One region of the Lysinibacillus sp. NPDC093197 genome, then DNA from elsewhere that is predicted to be linked to it. Evidence: riboswitches for the same ligand, from Rfam matches in the RefSeq annotation. Region 1 holds a riboswitch; each other region holds the start of a gene.
The links. Region 1 has a riboswitch for cobalamin ahead of cobT (nicotinate-nucleotide--dimethylbenzimidazole phosphoribosyltransferase). Riboswitches for the same ligand answer to the same signal wherever they lie in the genome.
Positions count from the first base shown of each region.

Region 2: another riboswitch for cobalamin. It lies ahead of ACIP9G_RS22010 (FecCD family ABC transporter permease); the one in region 1 lies ahead of cobT (nicotinate-nucleotide--dimethylbenzimidazole phosphoribosyltransferase).
Region 3: another riboswitch for cobalamin. It lies ahead of ACIP9G_RS19660 (hypothetical protein); the one in region 1 lies ahead of cobT (nicotinate-nucleotide--dimethylbenzimidazole phosphoribosyltransferase).
Region 4: another riboswitch for cobalamin. It lies ahead of metE (5-methyltetrahydropteroyltriglutamate--homocysteine S-methyltransferase); the one in region 1 lies ahead of cobT (nicotinate-nucleotide--dimethylbenzimidazole phosphoribosyltransferase).

Region 1 is NZ_JBIVOH010000005.1:34,287-42,539, reverse strand. It holds gene miaA (tRNA (adenosine(37)-N6)-dimethylallyltransferase MiaA) at 1-365, shown strand, start outside; gene hfq (RNA chaperone Hfq) at 464-694, shown strand; gene ACIP9G_RS14255 (rhodanese-like domain-containing protein) at 789-1,091, shown strand; cobalamin riboswitch at 1,235-1,410, shown strand; gene cobT (nicotinate-nucleotide--dimethylbenzimidazole phosphoribosyltransferase) at 1,516-2,571, shown strand; gene ACIP9G_RS14245 (trimeric intracellular cation channel family protein) at 3,004-3,609, opposite strand; gene ACIP9G_RS14240 (methionine gamma-lyase family protein) at 3,757-5,007, shown strand; gene ACIP9G_RS14235 (MerR family transcriptional regulator) at 5,340-5,714, shown strand; gene glnA (type I glutamate--ammonia ligase) at 5,806-7,140, shown strand; gene ACIP9G_RS14225 (helix-turn-helix transcriptional regulator) at 7,197-8,048, opposite strand; partial or broken gene fabF (beta-ketoacyl-ACP synthase II) at 8,169-8,253, shown strand, end outside.
Region 2 is NZ_JBIVOH010000013.1:39,135-47,387, forward strand. It holds gene ACIP9G_RS21980 (ring-cleaving dioxygenase) at 1-52, shown strand, start outside; gene ACIP9G_RS21985 (nitroreductase family protein) at 118-735, shown strand; gene ACIP9G_RS21990 (NADPH-dependent FMN reductase) at 799-1,341, shown strand; gene ACIP9G_RS21995 (sensor histidine kinase) at 2,538-3,902, shown strand; gene ACIP9G_RS22000 (response regulator transcription factor) at 3,909-4,592, shown strand; gene ACIP9G_RS22005 (YdhK family protein) at 4,630-5,211, opposite strand; cobalamin riboswitch at 5,389-5,581, shown strand; gene ACIP9G_RS22010 (FecCD family ABC transporter permease) at 5,730-6,776, shown strand; gene ACIP9G_RS22015 (heme ABC transporter ATP-binding protein) at 6,781-7,563, shown strand.
Region 3 is NZ_JBIVOH010000009.1:96,831-105,083, forward strand. It holds gene ACIP9G_RS19650 (hypothetical protein) at 46-594, shown strand; gene ACIP9G_RS19655 (glutathione peroxidase) at 832-1,377, shown strand; cobalamin riboswitch at 1,532-1,741, shown strand; gene ACIP9G_RS19660 (hypothetical protein) at 1,897-2,439, shown strand; gene ACIP9G_RS19665 (ABC transporter substrate-binding protein) at 2,441-3,400, shown strand; gene ACIP9G_RS19670 (tyrosine-protein phosphatase) at 3,671-4,438, shown strand; gene ACIP9G_RS19675 (MATE family efflux transporter) at 4,582-5,961, shown strand; gene ACIP9G_RS19680 (putative RNA methyltransferase) at 5,962-6,792, shown strand; gene ACIP9G_RS19685 (lysophospholipid acyltransferase family protein) at 6,881-7,489, shown strand; gene ACIP9G_RS19690 (low molecular weight protein-tyrosine-phosphatase) at 7,549-8,013, shown strand; gene ACIP9G_RS19695 (YebC/PmpR family DNA-binding transcriptional regulator) at 8,232-8,253, shown strand, end outside.
Region 4 is NZ_JBIVOH010000002.1:91,385-99,637, reverse strand. It holds gene ACIP9G_RS06375 (Mur ligase family protein) at 1-71, shown strand, start outside; gene ACIP9G_RS06370 (UDP-N-acetylmuramoyl-tripeptide--D-alanyl-D-alanine ligase) at 285-1,670, shown strand; gene ACIP9G_RS06365 (C40 family peptidase) at 1,867-2,799, opposite strand; gene ACIP9G_RS06360 (VOC family protein) at 3,241-3,603, opposite strand; cobalamin riboswitch at 3,812-3,990, shown strand; gene metE (5-methyltetrahydropteroyltriglutamate--homocysteine S-methyltransferase) at 4,176-6,470, shown strand; gene ACIP9G_RS06350 (hypothetical protein) at 6,825-6,974, shown strand; gene ACIP9G_RS06345 (alpha/beta hydrolase fold domain-containing protein) at 7,585-8,253, shown strand, end outside.

The sequences.
Region 1 (8,253 bases):
TAAGTGGTGTTTCAAAAGCTTCAGATGAACATAATCGTGGAGAAATCCCCCTTTATCGCCATTTGATTTTAGGGCTTGGAGAAAATATGTCACGCGATGAGCTTTATGATCGCATAAATCGCCGAGTAGATTTGATGATGGACAAAGGGCTGTTACAAGAAGTAAAAGGGTTATGGCAGCAAAATATTCGAGGTGTACAGTCAATACAAGCGATTGGCTATAAGGAATTGTATGATTACTTAGATGGTCGATGCACATTAGAAGAAGCAATTGAAAGTTTAAAACAAAATTCTCGTCGCTACGCGAAAAGACAACTTACTTATTTCCGTAATAAGATGGACATTCATTTTATTGAAAAAGACTAAAAACTTTAATAATTTCTAAAAATTACTAATTGATAAATTGGTATAACATGCTACTATAGGAATGAAGAGGTAGAAAGAGAGTAGGGGAGGCGCAATCTATGAAATCAATCAATTTGCAAGATACGTTTTTGAACCATCTACGTAAAAACAGTGTTTTTGTAACTGTGTTTCTGTTAAACGGGTTCCAGTTAAAAGGAACAGTGAAATCCTATGACAACTTTACAGTATTATTAGTTGATGCTGAAAGCAAACAGCATCTCATTTACAAACACGCAATTTCTACTTTCGTTCCAGCAAAGCAAGTCGAATTTTTAGAGACAGAAGAATAGAGTCATTTTAAGCAGCTAGTGCTACATCACTAGCTGTTTTTTTTCGTTCACGCTATAATGTAATAGGAAATTGATATATTGGAGGACTATAAAGATGAAATCAATGGATACAACGCAATTATTAGAACAACTAGATGCTAACGAAGACCTATACATTATTGATGTGCGAGAAGATGATGAGGTAGCACAAGGTGTCATTCCTGGTGCTAAGCATATAGCGCTTGGAACAATTCCAGAGCGTCTAGATGAGATAGATAGATCTAAGCCTTATATTATCGTATGTAAAGCTGGCGGACGCTCGGCAAATGCATGTGCTTATTTAGAAGCACAAGGCTTTGATGTAACAAATCTTGAAGGCGGCATGCTTGCCTATGATGGGGAATTAGAATTTAAATAATGTAAAGATGAAGGTATTTAACAAGTCAGTTGTTAAATACCTCATTTTTTTTGTTTATATTAAATGATGGCAATGCAAAAAGTGCTGTTACCAAAACTTTTAACAATATTGACACTCAAAAAACTTTGTCGTAAATTTAAAGTAATTACATAAAAGCATTAGGTGCCCACGTTGGGAGAATAGGGAATAAAGTGAAATGCTTTAGCGGTCCCACCACTGTAAAATGGAGTTTTATAGAGAATACCACTAGCGATGGCTGGGAAGGTTCTATAAAATGTTGAGATTGAGCCAGGAGACCTGCCTAATTGCTTCGGATGATATGGACGATGGAAAAGTCTGTAGTTTATTTGTTATGAAATAAACTACAGACTTTTCTATTTTTTTCATTCTTTTATGTAAAAGGCTAAAAAAAGGAGAGATGATGATGCAATTGCTACAACAAACGATTCAACAAATTCAACGTACTAACAACAAAATGATGGAAAATGCGAAGGAACGTATAGATTCTCTTAGCAAGCCACCAAGCAGTTTAGGGAAGCTGGAGTCGCTTGCTATACAACTAACTGGGATTACGGGAGAACTATATCCTAAACTCGATAACAAAGTGATCATCGTTTGTGCGGCAGATCACGGTGTTTGTGACGAAGGGGTAACATCGAATCCACAAAACGTAACATTTTTTCAAACATTGAATTTTCCTAAAGGGGTAACAGGTGTTTGTGCTATTGCTAAAATAACAAATGCAAAAATTGTAACGGTGGACGTCGGTGTCAAAGAGGATATTCCGCTTAATGCTGGTGTACTAATAAAAAAAATTAAATATGGTACGGATAATATGGCGAAAGGTCCGGCAATGACGAGGGAAGAAGCAGTCCAATCAATTGAAGTAGGCATAGAAATAGCTACATCAGAAATAGCAAAAGGGGCAAATGTTCTTGGTACTGGTGAAATGGGGATTGGCAATACAACACCTAGTGCAGCTATATTATCAGTACTTCATGCTTGTCACCCGCATGAAGTGACGGGATTCGGTGCAGGGCTAGGGTCAGGAGGAATTGAACATAAAGTAGCTGTTATTCAAAAGGCTATCGAAATAAACAAACCTAATCGTCATGATGCAATCGATATACTTGCAAAAGTTGGTGGGTTAGAAATAGGGGCTATGGCTGGAGTGATCCTTGCGGCTGCCGCAAATCGCAAACCAGTTGTCATTGATGGCTTTATTTCTACAGTAGCTGCACTAATTGCATATGAGCTTGAACCAAAAGTACAAGACTATATCATACCTTCTCATGCATCAGAAGAACCTGGGGCAAAAATAGCAGCCGAATTGCTAGGAGTAGAGCCGATGCTTCATATGAATATGCGATTGGGAGAGGGCTCTGGTGCAGCATTAGCGTTTCCAATTCTAGACGCAGCTTGTTCGATGATGAGCAATATGGCTACATTAGCAGAGTCTATGGCGCTAATAGATAAATAATAATTGACGAGGAATAAGGTTTGTTCTTAGAGCGAAGGAAATAGTATATACAATCTAGTTGATGGTAGCGAAGGCGAGTGACTCCTGCGGGAACCCACGCAGCCTAAGACGCAACAATTCGCGCGACAGCGACGGTTGCGACCCCGCGGAAAGCACCCGTCGTAGCGGGCATCAACGGTAAAGCAGAAAGAGTTCGACTAATGTGATGGCATTTTTACGCTATGTAAAATGAATGAAACTATAGCTGTTCATTCTTTGGTAGTAAATAAAAAATTAGAAGAGAACACGAGTTGATGGTAGCGAAGGCGAGTGACTCCTGCGGGAACAGCACAAAACGAAAGACGCAACAGGCGGCGCGACAGCGACGGTTGCGGCTTACGTTGTGCCCGCGGAAAGCACTCGCCGTAGCGGACATCAACGGTAAAGCCTCTATTAAGCTCGGTTCAACTTCCGTAACGGCAAACGCCATTTCTTCATATATGAAAGAACTCGTAAAACTGTAATGACACCGAATAATACATATAAGAAAATATCGCCTGGTAGTAATTCCAGTCCAATAAGAAGACCTGCAAGTGCTGCCCATACACCGTAAATTTCATCGCGTAACACGAGTGGCTTCCGTCCAGCCAATAAATCCCGAACAATACCACCGCCTGAACCAGTTAAAACAGCAGCAACAATGACTGCACTAATTGGCATATTGAGTTTGACAGCGTACAATGCACCTTGTATAGCAAAAGCCGATAAACCAATAGCATCGGTGAAATTGCCCCAACGATGCCAATGCTGTATTAGATGATGCGGAAAAATAAAAAATATAGTAATTGCAGCAATCGCAATTTGGAACATCATATCTTGCCCCCACAATGTTGTGACAGGTAGACCAATCAGTAAATTACGAATGGCACCTCCACCGAATGCAGTTACAATGCCAAGTATATATACACCGAATAAATCGTATTCTTCTTCCATTGCAATTATTGCCCCGGAAATAGCGAAGGCAATTGTCCCGATGATGCTAAAAACTTCCCAAGCCATCACTTTCCCCCCTTATACGAGAATAATTTGTAGTAAGTCCGCCCCTTAGCTTAGCGCATTTAACAGCTAGACACAATAGCAATTTTTGCAGGGTTGCAAACAAATTGATAAGATAGGAAAGAACAATTTGAAACGGAGACGAAAACAATGACTTTTACAACCCATTTAACAACAGAAACGTTAACATTAGCGGAAAAAATAGAAGAAAAGGTGCGCCCTTATCACACGAAGGTAGAGAATATGGCGTTCATCAATCAGCAAAAGGTACTTTCCGCATTCAGAGCGCATCAAGTAAGCGATTTTCATTTACATCCGTCAAATGGCTATGGCTATGATGACGAGGGACGTGACAATCTTGAGCGTGTATATGCACAAGTTTTTGGAGCAGAGGCGGCGATTGTCCGTCCGCAAATCATATCTGGTACACATGCGATTACGCTTAGTCTATTCGGTGTGCTACGACCAGGTGATGAATTGCTTTATATTTCAGGTCAACCATATGACACGCTACAATCGATTGTCGATGGTGGTGACAAAGATACGGGCTCGCTGAAGGATTATAAAATTGGTTATCGCCATGTAGATTTGATTGACAACAAAGAAATTGATTGGACTGCAGTTGCTGCAGCTATTACACCAAACACGAAAATGATAGCTATTCAACGTTCAAAAGGCTATGCAACTCGTCCTTCCTTTACCATCTCACAAATTGCAAAAATGTGTGAAAAAGTTAGAGAATTGGCTCCAAATGCCGTTATTTTTGTTGATAACTGCTATGGTGAGTTTGTGGAGGCACAGGAACCTACAGAAGTAGGTGCTGATTTAATGGCAGGTTCTCTTATTAAAAATCCGGGTGGTGGCTTAGCAAAAATAGGTGGTTATATTGCAGGACGAGCTGATTTAGTAGAAAAATGTGCTTATCGTATGACCTCACCAGGTATTGGGGCAGAAGCAGGTGCAACATTAAACACACTTGGTGATTTCTATCAAGGCTTTTTCCTTGCACCGCATGTTGTTAGTCAAGCATTAAAGGGTGCCATTTTCACAGCAGCAATGCTGGAGGAAATAGGGATGAATACTTTCCCTAGTTATCATGCGGAACGTACAGACTTAATTCAATCGGTATCATTTAAAACAGCAGAACAAATGATTGCTTTCTGTCGAGAAATTCAAGCAAATTCTCCAATTAATGCGCACTACGCTCCAGAGCCTGCTTACATGCCTGGCTATGAAGACGATGTCATTATGGCAGCGGGGACATTTATTCAAGGCTCAAGCATTGAACTTACAGCGGATGGTCCAATTCGTCCGCCGTATACAGCATTTATTCAAGGTGGATTGACATATGAGCACGTGAAATTTGCCATTTGTAGCGCTGTCCAAAGCATACGGAAATAGGCAATTTATAGCTGTTAGACAAGCCCTATCACAGTTTTGTGATGGGGCTTGTCTCGTAATGGTAATAGTGGGAGTTTGACACTTCAGTACGAATGGAAAATACGTTGCGTATAGAACTTCTAAGTGGAGGAAATTAGTAAAAAGGAGCGAATGGAACTGAAATCTACTGTTTCTTACAATTTATTAACAAGAAAAAGACTGTAATCTGTATAGTTTTTAACAATTTTTTATCAATTCTAAAAAAAATTAAAAAACCATGTTAGGAAACCTTACATCTTTGTTGACAGTGAAAATTTTTCGTTATATGATAAGCGGGTATTGGGGGGACTTAAATGAGTCGTGAAATTAGACGAACGATGCCGTTATTATCTATGAGTATCGTGATGCAATTGACCGAGCTTTCGGCACGCCAAATTCGTTATTATGAAGAACACCATTTAATTGAGCCACACCGAACAGAAGGTAATCGTCGAATGTTTTCATTAAATGACGTCGATACGCTTCTTGAAATAAAAGATTACTTGGAGCAGGGTATGAATATGGCGAAAATTAAAAAATTATTTGCTAAAAAATTAGATCCTGTTGCAGCTGAAGAACCTGATTTAACTGACACAGAATTACGTCAAATTATGCGCGAAGAAATGCGTCAAGCACAGCGCATGCAAAAGTCATCTATCCGACGTGGGGATTTATCCCGATTCTATTAGATAAATGCAAGTATTTTTCAATTGGTCGGTTTTTATTTAATAGGGTAGGGTAAAGATATAAGCTAGACAATTTATAGGAGTGTGGAAAACTGTGGGTAAATACACAAAAGAGGACATCAAGAGTTTAATCGAAGAAAAAAATGTTAGTTTCATTCGTTTACAATTTACGGATATACTAGGTACAATTAAAAACGTTGAAATTCCAGTTAGTCAACTAGACAAAGCACTAGAAAACAAAATGATGTTCGATGGCTCATCAATTGAAGGTTTCGTGCGTATCGAAGAATCAGATATGTATTTATATCCTGATTTAGATTCTTTCGTAGTTTTCCCTTGGACTTCAGAAAAAGGGAAAGTAGCACGTTTCATCTGTGACGTATACACTGCTAAAGGCGAACCATTCGCTGGTGACCCACGTAACAATTTAAAACGTATCCTTAAAAAAATGGAAGATATGGGCTTCACAAGCTTCAACTTAGGGCCTGAGCCAGAATTCTTCTTATTCAAATTAGATGCAAAAGGTGAACCTACGTTAGAAGTAAACGACCACGGTGGTTATTTTGACTTAGCACCTACTGATTTAGGTGAAAACTGTCGTCGTGATATCGTTTTAGAGCTTGAAGAAATGGGCTTTGAAATTGAAGCTTCTCACCATGAAGTAGCACCTGGTCAACATGAAATTGACTTTAAATATGCAGATGCCATTACAGCATGTGACAACATCCAAACGTTCAAATTAGTTGTTAAAACAATTGCACGTAAACACGGCCTACATGCAACATTTATGCCAAAACCATTATTTGGTGAAGCAGGCTCTGGTATGCACTTTAACGTGTCATTATTTAAAGGTAAAGAAAATGCATTCTATGATGAGTCTACTGAGCTAGGCCTTTCTGAAACAGCAATGCAATTCATGGCAGGTGTCCTTGCCCACGTACAAGGATTCACAGCAGTAACAAACCCAACTGTTAACTCTTATAAACGATTAGTTCCTGGTTATGAAGCGCCATGCTACGTTGCTTGGTCTGCACAAAACCGTTCACCACTTATTCGTATCCCATCTGCACGCGGACTTTCAACTCGTGTAGAAGTACGTTCAGTGGACCCAGCAGCAAACCCATATTTAGCGATGGCTGTTATTTTAGAAGCGGGTCTAGAAGGTATTCGCCAACAATTAACACCACCAGCGGCAATTAACCGCAATATCTACGTAATGACGGAAGAAGAGCGCAAAGCAAACGGTATTGCCAATTTACCGCCAGCGCTTGACGATGCGTTAACATTACTTGCGCAAGATAAAGTGGCTCAAGCTGCTTTAGGTGAGCACATTTACGCTAACTTTAAAGAAGCAAAAGAAATCGAGTTCGACATGTACCGTACAACAGTACACCAATGGGAACGCGATCAATATTTAAAAATGTATTAATCAAAAGCGTTGGGGCTCAAGGGCTCCAACGCTTTTTTTCTACCAAAAAATCCATTTCATTTTTCACCGGATACCTTCTTCATTAACCGCTTTAATTTATCCTCTGTTTCTGTTTCCTCTGCAGGTGTATAAATACTGCATCGTAAATCCATATCACCTTGAACTTGGAGTGAAGTGAGATTAAACAACATTTTGCCTGCTTTGGCATGTCTAAATTCGATTATCATTTCTGGCGCCTTACTCACTTGACTTTCTTGCCATAAATCTCGGAATTCTTGATGGGAATGACTCATTTCCTCAATAAATTGGTTGTACCATTCATCACCTAAATAGTGTCCATAGTAGGTACGGAAAATAGCAAGAAAACCTTTCGCAAAATGTTCCCAATTGACGGCTAACGCTTTAAACTCTTTTCTAGTGAACACTAAACGAATTAAATTTCTTTCATTATACGGTACTAGGTCAAAGTCTAAAAAAACATGCGCAGCAGCAGCGTTCCAACCGACAATATGACAATGCCGATCCGTAATAATGGTTGGACAATATGTTAATTCAGCTAATATTCGTTTTAAAGCAGGGCTAAGCTCTGAAGAATTCTTTTTTAGATTTGTCATTTCAGATTTTACATCTAATGCAAGGTTGTATAAGTAGTCTGTTTCATCATTACTCAATTGCAGAGCAGTAGCAATACAATCAAGCACACTTGCAGATACTTTAATATCTCTTCCTTGCTCTAGCCATGTATACCAAGTAGTACTTACACCTGCCAATTGGGCAACTTCTTCTCTGCGTAATCCTGGTGTTCTTCTCCGCGTTCCGGCAGGCAAACCGATAGACTCGGGCTTTATTTGGGCACGTTTCGATTTTAAAAATGTCGACAAAGCTTCAAGCCTATTTTTATCATTCAAGTTAACAACACCTCAGTATCATTTTTTCCTAGTAGTTATTATACCAGGATAAACAGTGTCTTGTAATAGGATATTAACGATGTAAAATACAACTATAATATTGATTTGGAGGAATGAAAAATGGAGAGAGTTGTGATTACTGGAATGGGAGTAGTTTCTCCTCTAGGCAACGACGTTAAAACATTTTGGAACAATTTGATGAATG
Region 2 (8,253 bases), on a different contig from region 1:
TCCAATTGATACTGTAAGAAGTACGGTTTCATTTGAAAAAGAATATGAGTAAGGTGTCATTTATTATTAAGGAACACAATTTTACTAAAGCATAATGAATGATTGGAGTACGCCAACATGGAATTTACAAAGTTAATTGATAAACGTCGATCGGCAAATAATTTTATAGACGGTGTTGTAATGACGGAGGAGGATATCCGACCGATTTTAGAGGACGTCAAGCTTGCACCTTCAGCATTCAACTTGCAACATACAGAATATATCGTTGTGTTAGATCAAGAATTGAAAGAGAGAGTTCGCGAGGCTGCATATGGACAATATAAAGTACATTCAGCTTCCGGAGTTATTTTAGTACTAGGCGATAAGGAAGCATACAAGCAAACGGCTCACATTAGTCAAGGGATGGTTGATCTAGGCATTATTACAAACTATGAGCTTGAAGGTCTCATTGATGATAATGCGAAGTTTTACGAAGAACGTGGTGAGGAGTTTATGAAGGAGGACGCGATTCGTAACGCATCACTTTCAGCTATGCTCTTTATGTTAGCAGCAAAAAATCGTGGCTGGGATACATGTCCGATGATTGGCTTTGATCAACAACAAATGCGCGCATTATTCAATGTACCAGCAACACATGAGATTGTCTTGATGATGACAATTGGCAAGGAAAAGGAAAGTAGTCACCGCTTACGTGGGTATCGTAAACCAGTTGAAGAATTTGCAACCTATTATTAGGGCGGTATAAAATAAAATAGCTTAACAAATATTAATGGCAGTAACCATTTAGGAGGAAACAACATGAAAGTAGTAGCAATCGTAGGTAGTATCCGTAAAGAATCTTATAATATGCAATTAGCAAAATTTATTCAAAAACGTTATACAGAAAAGCTTGAACTAGAAGTATTGAGCTTACGCGATTTACCAATGTATGATCAAGATATCGAAAATGAAGCACCACAAACAGTACTAGATTTTAAAGCAAAAGTAAAAGCGGCTGACGCGGTACTTTGGTTAACACCAGAATATAACGGAACTGTGCCAGGGGTTATGGTGAACGCTATTGACTGGCTATCTCGTGTAGACAAAGTAATGATTGGCAAACCATCGTTCATGATGGGAGCATCAATGGGTAATTTAGGTACTGTTAAAGCACAATTACATTTACGCGATATTTTATTCTCACCTGGAATTAATTCTCCATTACTTAGTGGTAATGATGTATATATCGGTGCTGTACACACAAAATTTGATGCTGAAGGCAATTTAACAGATGAAGGTACTGTGAAATTCCTTGATACAGTAATTGAAAACTTCTTAGACTGGGTTAAAAAATATATTTAATAAAAAGATGCCAATAAGTATACGACATACTTATTGGCTCTTTTTTATAAAGACCCAAGTATCAGCGGCTCCTCAATCGTAAAAATCCTCTACGCTTTCCGCGGGCACGATGTAAGCCACAACCGTCGCTGTCGCGCCGCCTGTTGTGGCTTACATTGCGTGCGTTCCCACAGGAGTCTACGTGGATTTTTACTAAGTTATAAACATCTTGAAGGTTTCAGAATTGTGTGGGTGCCTGACACCTCGTTTATATTCCTAGCATAATTCCGGCTCCTCAATCGTAAAAATCCACTACGCTTTCCGCGGGCACGATGTAAGGCACAACCGTCGCTGTCGCGCCGCCTGTTGTGTCTTACATTGCGTTTCCGCAGGAGTCTACATGGATTTTTACTAAGGTATAAACATCTTGAAGTTTTCAGAATTGTGTGTGTGCCTGGCACATCTCTTAGATTCCTAGCATAATTTCGGCTCCTCAATCGTAAAAATCCACCATGCTTTCCGCGGGCACGATGTAAGCCACAACCGTCGCTGTCGCGCCGCCTGTTGTGTCTTACATTGCGTTTCCGCAGGAGTCTACATGGATTTTTACTAAGGTATAAACATCTTGGAGTTTTCAGAATTGTGTGTGTGCCTGGCACATCTCTTAGATTCCTAGCATAATTCCGGCTCCTCAATCGTAAAAATCCACTACGCTTTCCGCGGGCACGATGTAAGCCACAACCGTCGCTGTCGCGCCGCCTGTTGTGGCTTACATTGTGTGCGTTCCCGCAGGAGTCTACGTGAATTTTTACTTAGTTATAAACATCTTGAAGTTTTCAGAATTGTGTGTGTGCCTGGCACATCTCTTATATTCCTAGCATAATTCCGGCTCCTCAATCGTAAAATCCACTACGCTTTCCGCGGGCACGATGTAAGCCACAACCGTCGCTGTCGCGCCGCCTGTTGTGTCTTACATTGAGTGCGTTCCCGCAGGAGTCTACGTGGATTTTTACTAAGTTATAAACATATTGAAGTTTTCAGAATTGTGTGTGTGCCTGGCACGTTTCTTTATGATTGCTACATATATAAATGCCATATGATGATGAAAAATTAGTGGGCGTGAAGTCTTTATTTTATAATATTTATAAAAGTATCTTTCTTCTGCATAAAATCTTCACACTTACACGTTATCATTTTGAAATATAGGTGGTTAAGGCATGAAAAAACTTTCATTAAAGCTTGGAATAATCTTTTTTATTACATTGTTTTGTATAGAAACATTTATGATGTTTTTTTTACATGTTTCTTTGACTAACTCGCGTGTTGAAGAAGAATTAATAAACTTGCAGACAACTGGTAATTCACATCGAACGATATTAGAGCAAAATTTCGATGAGGAGACGTTATCACATATATTATTAATGGAATCAAGAGAAAATACAGACGTTGTCATCACAGATAATGTTGGAACAATTTTAGCTGCTTCATCTTCACACCCTGAAATACACGTTTATTTAAAGAAGCTCAAGGGTAGGGTGCCTTATAGTGGTCAGGTATTAGAGAAAAATTGGCAGGATGAAAAATATATTGCAACGATTAGTCCTATTCTTAAACAGCAAAAGACTGTTGGCTATGTGTTTATGTTTCAAAATACAGATTCCATCCATGCGTTAATGGAACGATTAAACAAACATTTTCTAATTGTCGGCCTCGTTTCAGCATTGGTGACGATCGCCGTCATTATTGTGTTATCTCGAAAATTAGCCCAACCATTAATGGCTATGAAGGAAGCGGCATTGAAAATGAATAAAGGAGATTTTACTGTCGCCCTTTCGACTAATGGCAAAGATGAATTAAGCGATCTTGCGAATGCCATACAACAGTTATCCGATGATTTAAATCATTTAAAAGAGGAAAGAAAGGAGTTTTTAGCAAGTATTGCGCATGAGCTAAGAACACCTATTACCTTTATAAAAGGCTATTCAGATATTCTTTACAAGCGAGATTTAACGGAGCAGGATCGCCAAAAATATTTAGGTATTATTATTGAAGAAATGAATCGGCTCTCAACGTTAATTAAAGACTTATTTGATTTAGCAAAAATGGATGAAAACGCATTTGTAATTAACAAAGAACGTCTTCAATTGGATGAATTAGTGGCAAGTATCGAAGTAAAGCTAAGACCTGCTTTTCAGGAAAAAGAGATACACTTGTTTGTTCAATGTGAAAAGGGATTAACATTAATGGCCGATTCAGTAAGGCTAGAGCAAATTATTTTGAATCTGTTAAATAATGCATTAACTTATTGTTCCTTAGGAGATTCTACTTTCTTTATAGTAAAAAGGCAAAATAACTTAATAAAAATCATTGTTAAAGATACTGGAAAGGGGATTCCGAAGAAGGAATTACCTTATATTTTTGAACGTTTTTATAGGGTTGAAAAATCTCGTGCACGTGCACATGGAGGTATGGGATTAGGTCTTGCTATTGTTAGAGAGCTTGTCCATGCACACGGAGGGGAAGTAACCGTTGTTAGTGAGGAAAACAAAGGGACTACTTTTGAATTATTATTTAAGGGGTAGGAACAAATGAAAACATTATTATTAATTGACGATGAACCAAGGATGCTGGAGTTACTAACGCTTTATTTAGAGCCTTCTTTTCATTGCATAGCGATGTCATCGGTTAGAGATGCTTTAGACTATTTAGAAGAAAATCATGTAGATTTAGTGCTGTTAGATATTATGATGCCAGATATGGATGGTTGGCAAGCTTGTCAGGAAATAAGGAAGTTTTGGGATGTACCTGTCATTATGCTAACAGCAAAAGCGGAACAGGCTGATATTATAAAAGGCTTAAATTTAGGAGCAGACGACTACATTTTAAAGCCTTTTGACGAGGAAGAGTTAGTAGCACGCATACATGCTGTATTAAGAAGAACAAAAACTGAAGAAACTTTCATTTTTTTTGAAGGGCTACGATTAAATAAAGAATCTATTGAATTGTCTTTTCAACAAGAAGCTATTCTTTTAACGCCGAAAGAATTTTCGATGTTAGCGCTGTTTCTTGAATATCAAAATAAAGTTTTCTCAAGAGAGCATTTAATTAATACAGTTTGGGGATATAACGGTACTATTGAAGACCGAACAATTGATTCGCATGTCCGCAATTTACGGGAAAAACTAAGGAAAAGTGGCTTTCCTGTTGATGATTACTTACAGACAGTGTGGGGAATCGGCTATAAATGGCATAAGCTTGCTGACAAAAAGTAATTACAAACACCCTCTGATGACAGAGGGTGTTTCGTTTTTATTTTGACGTTAGTTCACTATCTGTAACCCATTTATGATTTTTCATTTCTTCACCAGTAGTTGTTAATGGAAAATCAATCATATAAACGGTCGTTTGTACTGCGTCATCAATGCGAACAGTAGCATTTTCCATGCCTTTCATATGTGCAGCATCTGTTTTGACTTCAGTGCCTGGAGACAATGGGGCAACACCTGGATCTATTAATTCCTCATGTATTACCCATTTATGATTTTCTATTTTCTTTCCACCAGTAGTCGGTTCATAGGAGATAATATAGGCAGTTGTATCATATGCCCCAACAATCGTTGCTTCGGCGCCTGCCATCCCAGACATATGTCCTTCCTTAATAATAGCAGTACTGCCTACAGGGAATTTAGGGTTTTTAGCAGTTTTTAAAGTGGATGGAACTTCACCCGAGCTTGAATGATTCATCTCTTCTCCATGGCCTGTTTCTGCACTATGGTCCATTGCGTCACCATTAGCAGAGTCCGTCTTCGCTGCATCGTCAGAGCAAGCTGATAATATTAGTAAAGCCATTGCTGCTATAAAGCCTAGGAAAAAATTTCTTTTTAATACCATATGAATTTCCTCCTTACTATTTATTTGTCTTTAATGTAACAAGTAAATGTGCAGAAATTATGGATTAGGTTTTGTGCAAAATCCATTTGTATGAAGTTGAAAAGAGGAAAGATTGATTCCTAGATGAAAGAAGCTATAGACTACGATAATTATGTATGATAGAATCGTCATAATTTTAAAATTTCAGAAACTAATGGTGTGACGCTTGTTAACAAGTGCCACTTAAAAGGGAAGTCGGTGTAAGTCCGACGCTGTCCCGCAACTGTAACGAGGAGTTCTATGATGTAGTAGCCACTGTTTTTAGAATGGGAAGGCAATCATAGTAACGTTGAATCGAAGCCAGGAGACCTGCCAATTAGTTCATACCTGTAATGCCCACGAGGATGCAAGCAATTACGGACAATTGATGGATACTTCTCCAACTTTGTTTAACCTAGGGTATTTCTATGCATTCGTGCGTAGAATACCCTTTTTTATTGCTTCGTATTTATCAAGATTGATAAGGAGTTAATAAGCAAATGAATAAAAAATTTATGCTATTTTCATTGACCCTTCTTTTAGTACTGTTAGCTTCAATGACGGTTGCTATTATGATTGGCTCAGTGTCAATTACACCGCTACATGTATGGAAGGTTATTTTCTCGAAAATTCCTATTTTCTCAAATACGATAGTGCCTGATTGGAGCCGCTCACAAGAAATTATTATATGGCAAATACGTGTCCCACGTGTCATGCTTGCAGCCATTGTTGGAGCAGGTTTAGCTATTGCTGGAGCAGCTGTGCAAGCACTTGTCCGTAATTCTATTGCAGATCCATATATTTTAGGTATTTCTTCAGGTGCGACAGTTGGTGCCACGGCTGTCATCATTTTAGGCGCTTTTTCATTTTTAGGTATGTACGCCCTTTCAGTAGCTGCTTTTCTAGGCTCCTTTATAGCAATTGTGTTGGTATTTTTCTTGTCACGTGTAGGGGGACGTATTTCTATTTTCCGTTTGTTGCTAGCAGGAATGGCTGTATCGTTTATATTATCTGCTACTTCAAATTTTATGTTAATGATGTCTAAGGAAGAGGGCGGTATAAAAGCCGTTATGTATTGGATGCTTGGAAGTCTTGCGGGCGCAAAATGGAGTAATTTATTCATTCCAGCTATTATCTTTTTCATCGTTTTTGGTTTGTTATGGCTACATTATCGAAATTTAAATTTATTACTACTTGGGGAAGAAGCGGCGGTCACATTAGGTGTTAATCTTCAACAATTTCGAATTCAATTGATACTACTCGTATCATTACTAACAGGTGTGCTCGTTGCAGTAAGTGGCTCCATTGGGTTTGTTGGTTTAATAATTCCACATATCGTGCGATTAATAGTAGGGTCTAATTATAAATATGTTATCCCAATTAGCGCATTATTAGGAGGGATTTTCTTAGTTTGGGCAGATGCGATTGCCCGCGTGATAATAGCTCCAGAAGAAATGCCAATTGGAATCATTACTGCCTTTTGTGGCGGTCCATTTTTCATTTGGCTACTACGCCGTAACAATTATTCATTTGGTGAAGGAGATTAAAGGTATGACATTAGAGGCGAAGCATGTATCATTCTCCATTCATGATCAGCGCATATTAAAAGAAGTAAGCATTCAAATAAAGGAAAAGCAATTTGTCGGTTTAATTGGTCCTAATGGTAGTGGGAAGTCGACACTATTGAAAAATATGTATCGGTTATTAAAGCCAGAAAGTGGAACGGTATTATTGAATGAGGAAGATATTTTTCAGCAATCAAGTAGAGCGATTGCAAAAAATTTAGCCGTTGTTAGTCAGGAGACACCTGTTTTATTCGATTTTAAAGTGAAAGATTTAGTGAGCATGGGAAGAACGCCACATAAGAAGCTTTTTGAAATGGACGATAAGGAAGACTTTAAAATAGTGAAAGAGGCATTGTCTCAAACGGGTATTGCCCATTTAGAAACGCGCAGCTTTAGTTCCCTTTCTGGAGGAGAAAAAAAGAGAGTGATGGTTGCACGTGCACTAGCACAACAGGCGCAAGTGCTTATTTTAGATGAGCCTACTAATCATTTAGACATTCAGCATCAATTACAATTAATGGACTTAATTCAAACATTGCATTTGACTGTTGTCGCTGCCTTACATGATTTGAATATGGCTGCTATGTACTGTGATCAAATTTATGTTTTACAACAAGGTAGTATTGTTCATTACGGCACACCAGAAGAAGTGTTAACGCCTAAACTGCTTCGTGATGTTTTTGGAGTATACGCCGATATTCAAACACATCCACTGACAGGCAAACCGTATTTAACATATGTATCTGAACAATTCACAAAAACTACATAAGTGCCAGTCACTCAAACAATTCTGATACAATTTGCATAAAGCATTGCAAGTAGGGTATTTATAAATAACCAAGTAAAAATCCACGCACACTCCTGCGGCTTACAATGTGCCCGCCGGAAAGCGAAGTGGATTTTTGCGATATAGGAAGTCTGAAGCTTTTGTTAGGTGTATATGCGGAGCACCAGTCACACAAATAATTTACTGTGTAAGTATTGAATTTTATGGTTAACCAAGTAAAAATCCACGTAGACTCCTGCGGGAACGCACGTAACGTAAGACGCAACAAGCGGCGCGCAGCGACGGTTGCGGCTTACAATGTGCCCGCGGAAAGCGAAGTGGATTTTTGCGATATAGGAAGTCTGATGCTTTTGTTAGGTGTATATGCGGAGCACCAGTCACACAAATAATTTACTGTGTAAGTATTGAATTTTATGGTTAACCAAGTAAAAATCCACGCACACTCCTGCGGGAACGCACGTAACGTAAGACGCAACAAGCGGCGCGCAGCGACGGTTGCGGCTTACAATGTGCCCGCCGGAAAGCGAAGTGGATTTTTATGATATAGGAAGTCTGATGCTTTTGTTAGGGTCTATGCTAATGCCGGTCACCAAAACAAAGTCACCAAAACAATTCAGAAGATTTTTGCGGTTTAATTTTTGTATAGTTGTGAGATATTCGGGGAACGTTACT
Region 3 (8,253 bases), on a different contig from region 1:
TTAAAATTTGAAAACGTTCTGAAAGAATGAAGGTAGGGATAAATCATGGAAAAAGAGATTTTGCAACTTTTTAGTAATTTAACAGAGCGTGACCGTGAGATTGAATACGAGTCGTATAGAAGATTGATAAAAATTATGCAAGAACCAGTAGATTGGACATATGCAGTTTGGGAACAGCTTATTAAAGCCCTTACATATACAGATGGACATGCTCGTGCACGGGCAGCACAGTTTTTATGTGCATTAGCAGCAAAAAGTGACCCGGAAGAACGTGTTCTGGATGATTTTTTAAAAATTTGGGCCGTAACATACGATGAAAAAACAGTAACTGCAAGGCATGCTCTTCAAGCAATTTGGCAAATTGGGCTTGCTGGACAAGTTCAAAGGGATTTAATTGTTTCGTATTTAGCGAAAAGGTTCCAAACATGTATCGATGAAAAGCAACCATCGCGTATTCGATATGATATTATTGTCTCCTTCAAGAAATTGTTTGATGCTACGAATGATCAAAACTTACTGGATATTGCAAAGAGATTAATAGAAGAAGAGCAGGATATAAAATACAAAAAGAAATATAAAACAGCCATCCGTTAAAATAGCGAGATGGCTATTTTTATGCCCAAGTGTGTTATTTTGAAGAAAGAAAAGTTATTGATTATAATGAAAACAGGAGGATGGATTCAGTTTTTGATAGGTCTTATATACTGACGTAAGCTTTAGTATAAGTGAGAGCCAGAAACTATCTATAAAGAGGAAACACGTAAATCTGCAACTGTATATAGCATAGTAACAGTATAATTTTTGTAAATAAGAAAGGGTCGGGTCGAGAAAATGGGGATTTATAATTATTTAGTGAAAAAGCCAAATGGTGAAATTTTATCAATGGAGACATTTCGTGGAAAGACAATGTTAATCGTCAACACAGCCAACCAATGTGATTTTACATATCAATTTGAAGATTTACAAAAAATGTATAATAAATATGACAAGGAAAATTTCGTTGTTTTAGGTTTCCCATGTAATCAGTTTGGACAGCAGAACCCAGAAGATGGAGTTGAGACAACTCAACTTTGTCAACTTAACTACGGGGTAACTTTCCCGATTTTTGAACTAGTTCAGGTTAATGGAGAAGAGACACATCCGTTATTCAATTATTTAAAGCATGAAGTAGATTTTCGTGAATTCGGAAAGGCGAATATGCAGGAAAAGATGTTAGCTGAGGCTATTATCCAAATTGCACCTAGCTTTTTAGATGGACGTAACATTCGTTGGAACTTTACGAAATTTTTAGTAGATAATCAAGGTCATACAGTTGAGCGCTTTGAACCAACAGATTCACAATTAGATATTGAGCAAGCTATTGAAAAAATTTTATAGCTAGCTATTTTAATCAGAATTTTTAGGCTGGAATAACAAATAGCGGATCACTATGTAGAAATAGTGCTAAGTTTTGTATAAATATATTCGAATATTCCACAATCTCGCAACTACTCTTTCAAATCAATATATGATAAACTGCTAATCAAGTGAATAATTCTTGCAGAATAATGGTGCTAACTTTAGCATAATCGGGAATTCGGTGTAAAACCGAAGCTGTTTCCGCAACTGTAAGTACAAGAATCATAATAAATGCCACTGTCGAAAAGGGGAAGACCCAAGATGGGAAGGTTTTATGATATCGCTACTGCATTGGGTAGTGAGCTGTACGAGCCAGGAGACCGACCTTTATTTAATGTATAAAAACTCTTCGGAAGCTAGGAGGATATACGGCAAATACATAGGCAATGTCGCGTGAGGCGGCACTATATATGCTATTTTCGTCGTTCCCTAGGGAGCGGCGTTTTTTTATGCACCTGTAAAGCAAAATCTGTTCATGAAAGAAAGAAGGGACTAAGTATGAAAAAAGATGCCCGTTATTCTTGCTACCCGTTCATGCGTGAAAAAATATCTACAGTAGATTTTGAGATTCGTACGGATAGTTTAACAACTCATGTCGGTGTAGCATTGACGGCTGTAAAAGCTGAAAAAGTTGAAGTAGTGGCGACAGATTTATTGACTATTTTGCCAATGGCCTACCATGTAAATGGCTCAGTACGTGGCAAATTAGCGGTAACGGAAGAAGATTTGTTATGGCTTAGCGAGCGCTATGATTTTTATGTGGGGCATGTAAAGGAAGAAATCCAAAACTTTGTTTTACCACAAGGTACGGGGGCTGCAACTGCGCTTCATTTATGTCGTAGTGAGGCAAAAAAATCATACCGTGTTCTACATAAAGTTTCTGAGGAAAGAGAAGTACCAGCCATCCTTTTCGATTACTTAGGATTATTAGCTAATGTATTTTTTGTAATGGCTGTATACATGAATCAACAAGCTGGTATTGCTGAAATACCGTTTATAAGCAAATCATATCCGATGAAGAAAAAGAAGGAGAATGTGTAAAGTGAAGAAACTATTTAAATTCCAATGGCTTACAGTGTTAATGTTAGCACTTGTATTGGCAGGTTGCGGCACAGCAAATGAAGCTAAAAAGGACGATACATCGAAAACAGGACAACAAGCTGAGCAAACAGGCTACAAAGTGACAGATGATCGCGATGTAGAAGTAGCATTTGATGCAGTACCAAAAACGGTTGTGTCATTACAACCGAGTAACACTGAAGTTCTATTTGCACTAGGTGTTGGCGATAAAGTAGTTGGGGCAACTGAATATGATACTTACCCAGAAGAAGCAAAAAAAATCGAACGAGTGTCAGATTCTGTAACATTCAATAGCGAGAAAATTGTAGCGCTAAAGCCAGATGTTGTAATTGCTTATTACACAGGTAATGACGAGACACTAGATGCCCTTAAAGGTCTTGAAGATGCAGGCGTGAAAGTATTTGTTATTAAATCAGCCGCATCATTTGAAGATGTTTATGGAGATATTCAACAAATTGCTGAAGTGATGGGTGTTCAAGATAAAGGTGAGCAATTAAACAAAGATATTAAAGCGAAAATTGCGGATGTGCAAGCAAAAGTAAAAACTGTAGAAACACCGAAAAATGTTTATTTAGAAATTAGCCCTAAGCCAGATATTTATACAACAGCAGCTGGTACTTTCCAACAAGAGATTCTTGATGCAGCGAATGTGAACAATGTATTTGGTGATCAAACAGGATGGGTAAAAGTTTCTGAGGAAGATGTTATCGCGAAAAATCCTCAAGTTATTTTAACAACAGTAAACTATGTAGAAGACTCAGTAGGCGAAATTCTTGGGCGTGATGGATGGAATACAATTACTGCTATTCAAGATAAAGCAGTAAATTATATTGATACTGATATTTCCAATCGTCCAGGTCCACGTATTGGTGAAGCTGTTGAGATGGTAGCAAAAGCAGTATATCCCGAATTATTTAAATAAGGATAAATGGTGAAAGCCAACCATTAAAACTTGGGCAAAAGAGATAAAGTGTTAGATTGACTGCGATCAATCTAACACTTTTTTGCTTGTGAATGTTGTTGTCCGCTAAGTACAGGCTTCACGGTCTTCAACCTCCGATATCTTCAAGACAACCGATGATTCATAGACTTTGAATCTCTACTAAAAGGTTTTGTGAATAATTGGTATTATCTTCAGTTGTTCTATAAAATAGAAATATAAATGATTGCTTAAATAAGGGAGGCGTAGTGGATGACACAGTTTGACATGAAGGTTATTCCGTTTGAGGCAGTCTTAAATTTCCGCGATATGGGTGGCTATAAGACGCGAGATGGCAGAGTGGTTAAGAATGGATTGCTATATCGTTCGGCTGCACTAGGTAAGATGACACCGGCGGATAAGGAGCGCTTTGAAGCACTAGGAGTAAAAACAATATTCGATTACCGAGATCAACAAGAGGCTCAAAATAATCCTAATCCCACATTCAAGGGCGCAAAGTATATTCAAATTCCTGCAAAAGGCAACCACGCATTTGAGATGCCGACAAATACCGGCGGCCACAATTTTTATAAGGTTGTAAGCCCAGAGATGTTCCGCGATTTTTATGCACAAATGCCATTTAACAATGCTTCATTTAAAAAATTAATGTCTACAATTCAAAATCCAGATAATTTAGGCCTCGTCCATCACTGTGCCGTAGGAAAAGATCGAACGGGAATTGGCGGTGCGCTCATTTTGCTCGCATTAGATGTACCCGAGGAAACCATTATGCAAGACTATTTAGATACGAATATTTATTTACGCCCTATGGTAGAACGAATGGCACAGGCAATACAAAATACTTTTAATGACCAAGAGTTACAACAGTTCCATGCATTAATGTCAGCACGTGAGGATTATTTGCAAGCTGCCTTCGATGCTATAGATAGTCGTTATGGTTCGAAAACAGTATTTTTAGAGCAAGAGTTTGGTTTAACAACAGAAAAACGCCAGCAATTACAAGAAAATTGCTTATGCTAATAGGACGCCCTTTCACAGTAAGTTAGTGAGAGGGATTTTTTTGTAAGCTATTCAAAATATTTTTGTATTAGCTATCCTTTACAGTAGTAAATCTGTGATAAGATACAATAGATTTTTATGTAATATAGAGAGAAGTGAAGTTGTTGGGAAATGCGATTAGAGAGAAACATTCGGCAGACCAATTTAGTCTATTTCATTTAACATGGCCGATTTTTTTAGAAGTTTTTTTATTTATGTTGATGGGATTAGCCGATACATTTATGTTAAGTGCCTTATCGGATAACGCTGTATCAGGTGTGGGCGCAGCAAATCAATACATTCATATTGCGATATTAATTCTTGAAGTGGTAGGCAATGGTGCTGCGATAGTTGTCTCGCAATATTTAGGTTCAAAAAGATTATTAGAGGCTACAAAGATTTCAGCGTTAGCAATTACGATGAACTTAATTGTTGGGCTTATTATGAGTGCTTTGTTTTTCTTAGGCTCAAGCCATTTAATGACGATGATGAATTTGAAGGGCGATGTCTTACAATATGCCCAAAGTTATTTAGTCATAATTGGTAGTTTTATTTTTTTACAAGCTATTATTAATGCATTAGCGGCTATTATTCGTGTACATGGTTGGACGAAGCAGACAATGTATGTATCACTCGGTATGAATGTCGTTCACGTCGTGTTAAACTACGGTTTGATTTTTGGTAATTTCGGATTGCCGGAATTGGGTGTGAAAGGTGCTGCGATTTCCTCCATTATTAGTCGTGGACTTGCGGTTATTGTATTTGCATGGCTGTTGTATCAGGTAATGGAGATCCGTGTGAAAATCGAATACTATTTCACTTTTTCAAAAGAGTATGTTAGAAAAATTTTAAATATCGGGTTACCGTCTGCATTTGAGCAAGTGCTTTATCAATTTTGCCAAATTGTCTTCCTCTATTATGCAACTTATATAGGATCTGAAACGCTTGCAGCAAGACAATATGCAATGAATATTTCGATGTTTACGTATTTGTTTGCGGTTGCAATCGGTACGGGGACAGCTATTATTATTGGCCGCTATGTAGGCGCGGGTAAAAAAGATGAGGCTTATCATCAATTATGGATAAGCGTGCGCTCAGCTTTTATTTTTACAATACTAATGGTAAGTGTAGTGACGATTTTTAGAAAACAGTTAATGAGCATATTTACAGATAATGCAGAGATTATAGCCATTGGTGGGTCTGTATTAGCATTAAGTATTTTATTAGAAACAGGTCGTACGATGAATATCGTAGTTATTAATTCATTACGTGCTTCAGGCGATGCAAGATTTCCCGTGAAAATCGGCTTTTTATCGATGGTCTGCATGAGTTTGCCACTTGGCTATTTATTTGTATTTGTTTTAGATTGGGGACTAGTAGGGATATGGTTAGCTATTTCAGCAGATGAATGGATGCGTGCCATTATCGTATACTTTAGATGGAAAAGTCGAAAGTGGGAGCGTTTTGCAATTGTCTCACCTACTGAACAAAAGGAGGCGAATTAAATGGGAGCACTTTCTAAACGAGCTGCAGGAGCAGCGTTAATAGATGCAAATATCGGGTTATTTGCTTGTCCGATTTGTCAGGAGTCCATGCAGGTCTTTGATCAAGGGAGGCTTACATGTTCAGCAAACCATTCCTTTGATATTGCTAAGCAAGGTTATGTAAATATGCTGACGCATAGTGCAGCTTCTAAATATAGTAAAGATCTTTTTGAATCCCGTAAAACGATTATTGATAGTGGTCTATATGATCCACTAGAGGAGAAAATAGCAGAACTAATAGGAGAAGCCAAAACAGTGCTTGATACAGGCTGTGGAGAGGGATCACATTTAGCCCGTATACTGTCGCAAAAACAAGGGATAGGCATTGGTATTGATATTGCAAAAGAGGGTATTCTTGCAGCTGCTCGGCATTATCCAAAGCAAATCTGGTGTGTTGGTGACTTAGCAAAGAGTCCTTTTGCCAAGACAAGCTTTGATGTCATTCTAAATATTTTATCCCCAGCTAATTATGAAGAATTTAAACGATTGCTTACATCAAATGGATGTGTCGTAAAAGTGGTACCGCAAAGTGGCTATTTGCAACAATTACGTTCACAACTGTATGCTGATTCTGCAAAAGAAACATACTCCAATGAGCAAACTGTAGAACGCTTTCGTGAAAGTTTTTCAAATGTCACAGTAGAGCGTATAACTTATACGGTGCCACTTGCTTCTGTGCTCGTTCCTGCACTGCTTGAAATGACGCCCATGGGCTGGCATAAGGCGCAGCATGCAGAAGTGACTGTAAATGAAATCACGATTGATGTCGATGTCCTAGTAGGTCGGGTCTAAATCAAATAGATTTGACTTGGACAATTGCAGTATACAACACTTTTCGATTACAATGATAATAACTATTGAATAAGGTAGGAATAAAACAGTGTATAAATTTACGGCAAATCTTGTCAAATTGATATTAAAATTATCAGGTTCAAAAGCACGTGTATATGATGAGCAAAACTTACCGAAAGATGGTGGGTTTATTATTGCATGTACACATACAGGGTATGTGGATATATTAAACTTAGGTGTTGCAGTCTTGCCTCGTGAAATTCACTTTATGGCGAAAAAGCAATTGTTTGATATTAAGGGGCTTGGCTGGCTTATTAACCATTTAAACGCCTTTCCAGTTGACCGTGACAATCCAGGACCAAGTGTTATTAAAGTTCCATCGCAGTTGCTGAAGGAAGGGAAGATTGTTGGGATTTTCCCATCAGGTACTCGAAACTCAGAAGGATCTGATTTAAAGCAAGGTGCTATAACGATTGCACAACTGTCTAAAACACAGATTGTTCCAGCTGCTTACGTTGGAGCGCGAAATGCTGGCGATGTGTTTAAGCGTGGGAAAGGTTATCTCATCTATGGTGAGCCGTTTTATGTAACAGGCAAAGGAAAAGAAGGGCGTGAGGAATTTACACTCCATCTTGAACACGAGCTTATAGCCTTAACAGACGAATTAAATAAACGAATTGCAGCGGATAAAAAATAATACGGACAGCACTCAGAATCAAGTTGATTTTGGGTGCTTTGTCGTAGGGGGCATTTTTCATGATTAATGTACTTTTTGTTTGCCTAGGGAATATATGTCGCTCTCCAATGGCTGAGGCAGTTATGCGAGATTTAATAGAAAAAGAGAAGTTGCATGACAAAATTAAAGTAGATTCGGCTGCAACAAGCTCTTGGCATATTGGCGAGCCTCCACATCGAGGTACACAAGACAAGTTGCGAGAATATGGTATTTCGACGACAGGAATGCAAAGTAGACAACTACATAAGCATGATTTTGACCAATTCGATTACATTATTGGAATGGATGAAAATAATATTCGTAACATTTACACGATGCTTGGAAATCCCGATTCTCCAAAAATTTTTCGCTTTTTAGATTTAACGGACCATCGGATGGATGTACCTGATCCATACTATACAGAGGATTTTCAGGAAACTTATGATTTAGTGCTAGAAGGCTGTCGGGCTTTATTAGAAAAAATTAAGCAAGAGCAAAAGCTATGAACATGTAAGAACGATTAAGAGCCTTAAAATTAAAATATTTCATGCAACAACCTGTTTAGAAAACATTACGTTAGACATTGGTATATCTAGCTTTGTAAGCATCAATATGTTATTATTTGCAGAGTAAAGATACGAAAAGTATTTAAATACCATTTGCAGATGTGCAGTTGTACATCTATGATTTTTATAAACTTTATTTTCGAAAGAGAGTGGAAACAATGGGTCGTAAGTGGAACAATA
Region 4 (8,253 bases), on a different contig from region 1:
TGTATAGTAAACAAATTTCCGATTTGGCAGCAGATTTAAAAATAAAAAAATCATTTAGAGATACAAGGTAATGATGGATGCAATGGCAACAGGATAAATACTGTGTCACATGAGATCATTTAATAATATTGTATAGTAATCTACTAGAAAGGAGCGCTCTGAATAAAAGATAATGTAAATCAACAAATAATAGTCGTTGCTAGAAATAGTGAAGGATACGCTCCTTTACCCAAACTTCTAGCTATCATTTTTCATACTATAATGAGAGGGGGGACGGAGTTAACGTGCAAAATATAAGTGTGACTGTGATTAGAAAGTTACTACAAGGGGTTTTAGTAAGCGGTTCTGAGCACTGGTTTGTCAAACATGCTATTTATTATAACCGCCATGATTTGACACAGAAAAATACACTAATGTTCATTAATAAAAGTGAGTCAATTAATTGGAAGGAAATCGACCATAAGGGGCCATCCCTCGTCATTTCAGATAAACCTTTAAGTGAACTTAAAAACGCACTCGAGAATACAACCGTTATTCAAGTAAAAAGTACTTTGCAGGCATACTGGAAGTTTATTGAATACTATAGAGGCCTTTTTGATATACCAGTTGTCGCATTAACCGGAACATGTGGAAAAACAACAACAAAAGAAATGATTAAACATATTGCAAGTAAAGATTGGAATGTTCAGGCATCAGTTAGTAGCAAAAATGAGCCTCGCCAATCTTTACCGTATTTAACAGGCATCGATAAAACAACGAAAGCAGCTGTATTTGAGCTAGGTCTGGGGAATACAGGTAACATTAAACATCAATGTATGATCTACAAACCGACAATTGGAATTATTACCAATATTGGTGTGCATCATTTAGATGGGTGTAAAAATCTTGAAGGCTATATAAAAGCGAAATCTGAAATTTTAGAAGGGTTGTCGGAGGATGGCACGTTAATCATCAATGGTGATGATGAAAATACAAAAAAAGTACCTTTGCATAAGTTTAAAGGGAAAATTATTACTATTGGCGTTCAGCAACATGCAGATTACAAAGCTTCTAACATTGAATTTACGAACAACGGCATGAAATTTATCCTGCAAGTATCTAATGAAAAGTATACTATCTTTGTACCTGGTTACGGAGAACATCAAGTGTATAATGCGCTAGCGGCTATCGCAGCTATAAAGGAGATGGGAGTGTCTATCCAAACTGCAATCTCGCGTTTAAAAACATTTAAACCGATGGCAAGGCACCTAGAATTTTCAACTGGTCTCGGTGAAAGTACCATTATAGATGATACATGGACGAATAACCCAACATCGGTTGAAGCTGCTTTAAAGGTTTTAGATACGATAGGAAAAGATAAAAAAATAATCCTTATATTAGGTGATATAAAGCGATTGGGTCTTTTCGAAGAAAAGTATCATCGTGAGATTGGTTCTATGGTGGCGCAGAGAGATGTTCAAATGCTTATTACGATTGGAAAAAGAGCTGAAGATATAGCAGCTCAAGCAAAAAAAGATGGAACAACTGCTGAAGTTCATATATTTAAAGATGTCACAGGTGTACTAGAAATACTTAAACCAAAACTTGATAAAGATACTATTGTATTAATAAAGGGCCCTATGTCTAGTCGATCCATGATTGAATTTGCTAATCAATTAAAGGAAAAATAGCCTTTTGTAAGGCCGTACTAGCGACTACTCATCAGTAGTTACTTTATGCGAAAGAATCCTTATGTTGTAAGGTTCCGCTTATTATATCAAAAACATAGCATACAAAGCGTGGTAATTACACTGCTTGTATGCTATGTTTTATTATTTTTATAGAGTGAAGATAATACGTCGTGCTGTCAAATAGCAGCTGATTATCTTAAAATACTCGTTTTGCTGTTAAATAATGCTCTTTATAGTAATCAACAAAGAGTACTCTAGTAGTAACACCACTTGAAGTTGGAACGATGATACGCTGATCTCCAGCATAGATACCTACAAGGGAAGGGTTTTTTGACCCTTTTACACTATTAAAGAACACTAAGTCGCCCTTTTTTAAATTGGCACGTGATACCGTAGTTCCTTTAGCCATTTGTTCTTTTAGAGTTGTTGCGCCAAGTTTTACACCGCTCTTACGATAGACATATTCAACGAAACCAGGGGCTGTAAATTGTAAGCTTTGTTCTTTATTTAATGAGCTTATTGTTACTTTATTTTTATAAGTAAATGCATTTTCAACAACTGTATCGCCTTTCGTCGCAGGGTTAGCCGATAGTAATGTTGGTAATACTCTTCGTGCAGATACGTAGTTGTCAGTATAATAAGGCTTACTACTCATATCCGAAATGACGATATTTTGCTTGGAATCAGCCATATGAATAATTTTGTTATTTCCAATGTACATTCCTACATGATCGGGGTCTGTGCCCGTTTTTTTACTTTTAAAGAATACTAAGTCGCCTTTTTGCAATTGGCTTTTAGGAACAAATGTCCCTTGCTGGATCATATAATTTTCATTATAAGTCCCAATATCTACTCCATTTTGTTCAAAAATATACATAATAAATGAAGCACAAGAAAACTTGTAAGGATATGTAGACTTGTAAACTGAATTACTATATGTAGCCTTACCAATTAAACTTTTTCCTGTTTGAATAAGTTGTTCAGCCTTTGCTGCGACAGCTTTGTCATTATGTTGTGCATTTGTCGTTGCAGCCTCAACTTTGATTGGTTCAATGGATGCTTGAACGATTCCGAATGAGCTAAATCCAATCGATAATGCTAGTGTAGTTTTTAAAAATTGTTTTTTCATGCTGTTTTTACCTCCTGTAAGCGAGCAGTAAATTCATATCTGTTTGCTTGCTGTTGCAATAATCGTAGCATGAAAAAGTAGGGGTTCTGTGAGGTAAATGTTTCCACAGGGAGCCGCACTTTATGTAAAAACCTTGATATATAAGGCTTTATCGCTTGAATTTACAGTTTCATTACAAATGTTTCAGTTTGATAAATAGTGCATACAAAAAACGTTAGCAACTATGCATTGTTACTCATAGAAACAATGCTAGGCAATGTGCTAATAGAGAAATAAAATAAGGGTAAGGAATAATATAAAAATAACTTTATGAGTCGAAGAGTACTTATAAAAGCACGTAGGCATAGGAATTTTTTTCGATGGCAGAGAATTTAAACAAAGAGGTTCAACACTTTAAACTGTAAATAAAAAAGCTGCCATTGAAGGCTGCTTTTTAAAAATTTAAATCGGCTGAATAATTTCTACTCGATTACCAAAAGGGTCTCTAAATTCAAAGCGCTCAAAATTAGGAATTGGAACAGAATCAAGGATTTCGATATGATGCTCTGTTAATACTTTTTTCCAATATGCTACATCCTCTACTTGATAGGCAATATGCGCTTTCGTTGTTAGTCGATCAAAGCCGTCTTCTGTGCCAACATGTACTTCGTGATGACCAACTTGTAGCCAAAATCCACCACGCCCTTTAAGAGATTGTGGTTTCTCTATTTCTTTGAGCCCTAACACATGGCAATAAAAAACTTTCCCTTGCTCCTCGGTACCTTTTGGAATCGTTAATTGTACGTGATGTAATCCGACAATCATAGTAATCCTCCTCACTCATTCTTCATATAACTATATATTTCTACAAATTACTTAAAATACCTTTTCTGATTAGTAGATTGTTTTATTATTATGTTGTCAATTAGTCTTTAAAAATTACTCAACGTGTAACTTTGTACAGAAAAACTACTATATCTTCACAAAAGTTATACTTTTCAGAAAAATATATGTTATAGTAGGAAACATAATTGAATATTGTGTAAGAGTTGGTGCCAAATGAAAGTTTGGCTTAAAAGGGAAGTCGGTGTAAATCCGACGCTGTCCCGCAACTGTAAATCGGAGCAAATCACATATGCCACTGGGGAACTGGGAAGGCTGTGAGGCGTGTTGATGAGAAGCCAGGAGACCTGCCAATGTCTAGTACACACCAAATAACCTACGTGGAAATAGGTGGTGAGATGTGACCGAATCGGCACTGTGCGACTAACGAATATATACGATAATTAATATATTATCGTATCGCCTCGTCATAGCTAATTTAGATAGACAATAACTACCATTTTCCTAAAAAGGAAGATGGTTTTTTTTATTTTAAACCAGAGGAGAGAAGGAATATGACGTATACAACGACTGTAATAGGCTACCCATACATAGGGGAAGAGCGTGAATGGAAAAAGGCATTAGAGGCATTTTGGAAAAATGAACTTACAGAAGTAGATTTCTTACAAAAAATTAAAGAAATTCGTCTTGCACGTATCGACAAGCAGCTTCGTAGCGGTATAGATATTGTCACAGTTGGGGATTTCACACTATATGACAGAATGCTTGATACAGCGATGATGTTTGGCTTAGTGCCAAAGCGCTTCGGCTGGCAAGGTGGAAAGATTGACTTACAAACGTATTACGCGGTAGCACGTGGAAATAAAGAAGCTGTTGCGAGTGAAATGACAAAATGGTTTAATACAAATTATCATTACATTGTCCCTGAATATGAAGGTCAAGCTCTGCAACTAACAGACAATAAAATACTTGCAGATTTCCTTGAGGTTAAAGAAGTATATGGCATTACTGCAAAGCCAACGCTAATCGGGCCATATACATTTTGCAAGCTAACAAAAGGTTACGATAAAGTAACACAAGTTGCGTTTATTTTAGCACTACTACCACTGTATGCGCAGATTATTCAAGAGCTAGTAACAGCCGGTGCTGACTGGATTCAATTAGAGGAGCCTGCATTAGTCACATCATTAGATGAGGCAGAGGTAAAACTTGTGCAAGAAATATATACACAATTAGCAGCCGCTGTACCAGAGGCTAATATTATGTTACAAACCTATTTTGAATCGTTATCAGCTTATAACACACTAATTGAACTCCCTGTACAAGGATTTGGCTTAGATTTTGTTCATGGCTATACGAAAAATATGGAGGCGCTACGTCAATTTGGCTTTCCACATGATAAAGTATTGGCGGTAGGAATTGTTAATGGACGAGATATTTGGAGGGCAAATTTAGCAGAGGTAAGTACAACAGTTAGGGCAATTGAACAGCTGACTAGTGCACAAGAGCTGTGGGTTCAATCGTCATGTAGCTTACAGCATGTGCCGATTTCGACCGCACTTGAAACAAAATTAGAGCCTGTCTTAAAAAATGCGCTTGCATTTGCTGATGAAAAATTAGCAGAAATATCAGAGGTGGCTAAGTATTTAAAAGAAAAAAATCATACGTCCAATCATACTATCTCTGAGAGCATGAAAGCAATTGAAGCATTAAAAAAACACCCCGTACGAAATAATCAGGCTGTTCAACAAGAAGTACAAACGGTGTCGACAGAGGATTTTGAACGTCAAAATGATTTTAATGCGCGTCAGATTATACAACAACAGTCACTGCAGCTACCACTATTCCCAACGACTACGATTGGTAGCTTCCCTCAATCTGATGAAGTGAAGCGCACACGTAATGCATGGCGTAAAAAACAGCTTTCAGATGAAGCATATGCTGACTTTGTCGCACAAGAAACGAAACGATGGATTGCCATTCAAGAAGATTTAGATATTGATGTACTCGTGCATGGTGAATTCGAGCGTACGGATATGGTGGAATACTTTGGTGAAAAGCTAACAGGCTTCGCTTTTACAGAAAAAGCTTGGGTCGTTTCGTACGGCTCTCGTTGTGTAAAACCACCGATTATTTACGGTGATGTTGCATGGGAAGCGCCGATGACAGTGAAAGAAACTGCCTATGCACAAAGTTTAACAAATCGATATGTGAAAGGGATGTTAACAGGTCCTGTTACGATTTTGAACTGGTCATTTGTACGTGACGATATCGCGCGAAAAGATGTGACCTATCAAATTGCACTTGCACTAAGGAAAGAGGTTGAAGCATTAGAAGCGGCTGGCATTTCTATTATTCAAGTCGATGAACCTGCATTGCGTGAAGGCTTGCCTTTACGTAAAGAACATTGGGGCGCATATTTAGATTGGACAGTGAATGCTTTTAAGCTCGCTACGGCTAGTGTAAAGGATGAAACACAAATTCATACACATATGTGTTACTGTGAGTTCAATGATTTTATTGAACCAATTAGTGCATTGGATGCCGACGTTATATCTATAGAGACGTCACGCAGTCATGGAGAGCTAATTGCATCACTGCAAATAAACCCATATAAAAAAGGGATTGGATTAGGTGTTTATGATATTCATAGTCCTCGTGTGCCGAGCGAACAAGAAATGTTAAGTATCATGCAAGATAGCCTACAAGTATTATCGACAAATCAATTTTGGATCAACCCAGATTGTGGTCTGAAAACGAGAAAAGAACCTGAAACAGTTGCAGCGCTCGCTCATATGGTTGCTGCTGCCAAAACATTACGTCAACAAGTACAGCAATCCACCTATTGATTGTAAATAAAAAATATAGAAATAGAAAACGTTGAGTTAATAACCCCCTGAGAGACGAAAATTCTCAGGGGTTTTGTCTGTATATGGGACAGTACGGTCTTGTTTCGATAATTAATTAAAAGCAATTTTAGTAGAGTTAACTGAAAATTTTAAAATGAATCAGCAAAATCAAGGTTGTAAAGATAAGGATTATAAATGACCATTCGGCAATAAATCACTTTACGAAGTTTTGAATGTTTTTACGGATATATGCAAGGTTTGTAGTACACTAATAAGGTTTACTTCAGTAAAATAAGGTATATTATATTTGGTGAATAGATTCTTCTTTAAGGATAAGAAAAGTAGGTGAACAAAGTGGGGAAATATCAATTGGATACTAAAGGTAAGGTAGCTGTGGCAAAGTATCATGAAAAAAACAAGCCTGCCAAATTTGATAAAAAGCAGCAAATTGAAAAAATACGTGCAGAGTATTTAAAAAAGAAGCAAGATCAAACAGAAAAATAATAGAAATGAAAACATAGGGAGACTTAATTTATTATAGGTAAACGGCGCTTGAAGTCTTTTCGAAAAAGGATTAAAGTTTTATTCTATAAACTAAAACCTATAGTAGGGATATCGTCAAAAAATGCGGATTTACAACATTCAGAAATATGTATAACCGTTGATAGTGCAACATCGTTCCAAATACAACGAAAGCATTGCTATGACTGACTTTTGGAGAATGTGCATAAAAACTTGTATAAATAATGTTCCCAAGTAAAGCCACGAAACGTTGATGGTACAACATTCGTGGCTTTTTCATGTGCTCCAAACTTTCATCGGGGAACGTTATTTTGTATAGGTATTTCTGTAGATAATAAATAAAAATTAATCATATGTAATAAAGTCTGATAATTTGTAATAAAGTCCAATAATTAGTAAAAAACGTGTGATATAATTGCAGTGACAAGATGGGTAATGAAACTTCCACTAATGGGCCATTGAATTGAATACCATCTACACAAGACCTTCGATCCAACAAAGACTTCAGATAAAGAAAACATGGGAATCTCAAATCATTTCGTGTTATGAAACAGGATGAAAACAATAAAAAGTTTAAAGGAGAGAAATAAAAATGAGTGTAGAAATTTATAATGGAGAACGTTCTGAAGAAAGTATTCAATTTGAAAAATGGATAACTTTGCAAGGTAATAAAAAAAGTTTTTCTAGTATTGAAAACACCGAAAATTTCCTTAAACAAAGGGGAACTGAAAATACTAAGCCCTATATTATTGGGAATGATGTTACATTTTTAAGTGATGTGCAGGAGCGAACATTCGAGGGCATGCAAGTCTTTACATTAAATGGCCAAAAGTCCTCGAAACAAAAAGTTATTCTTTATATACACGGAGGTGCTTGGACGAGTCAACCTTTAAATTTACACTGGTTGTTCATGGATAATATGGCACAATCTTTAGATGCAAAAATTATTGCTCCTATTTATCCTAAAGTACCTCATTTTAACTATAAGGATACCTATCCGAAAATCCTCAACCTATATAAAGAAATTCTTGAAACTGTTGAAAGTATTAATCAATTGACTATCATGGGCGATTCGGCTGGCGGAAATATCTCACTTGGTCTGGCCCATCTTTTAAAGATGGAAAATCTACCTCAACCGAAAGATATAATTTTATTATCTGCATGTGTTGATATGAGTTTGGGCAATCCTCTTATACCTGAATATGATGAAAAGGATCCTCTGTTAGCTCGTGAAGGAATGGAAGTAATTACAAAGATATGG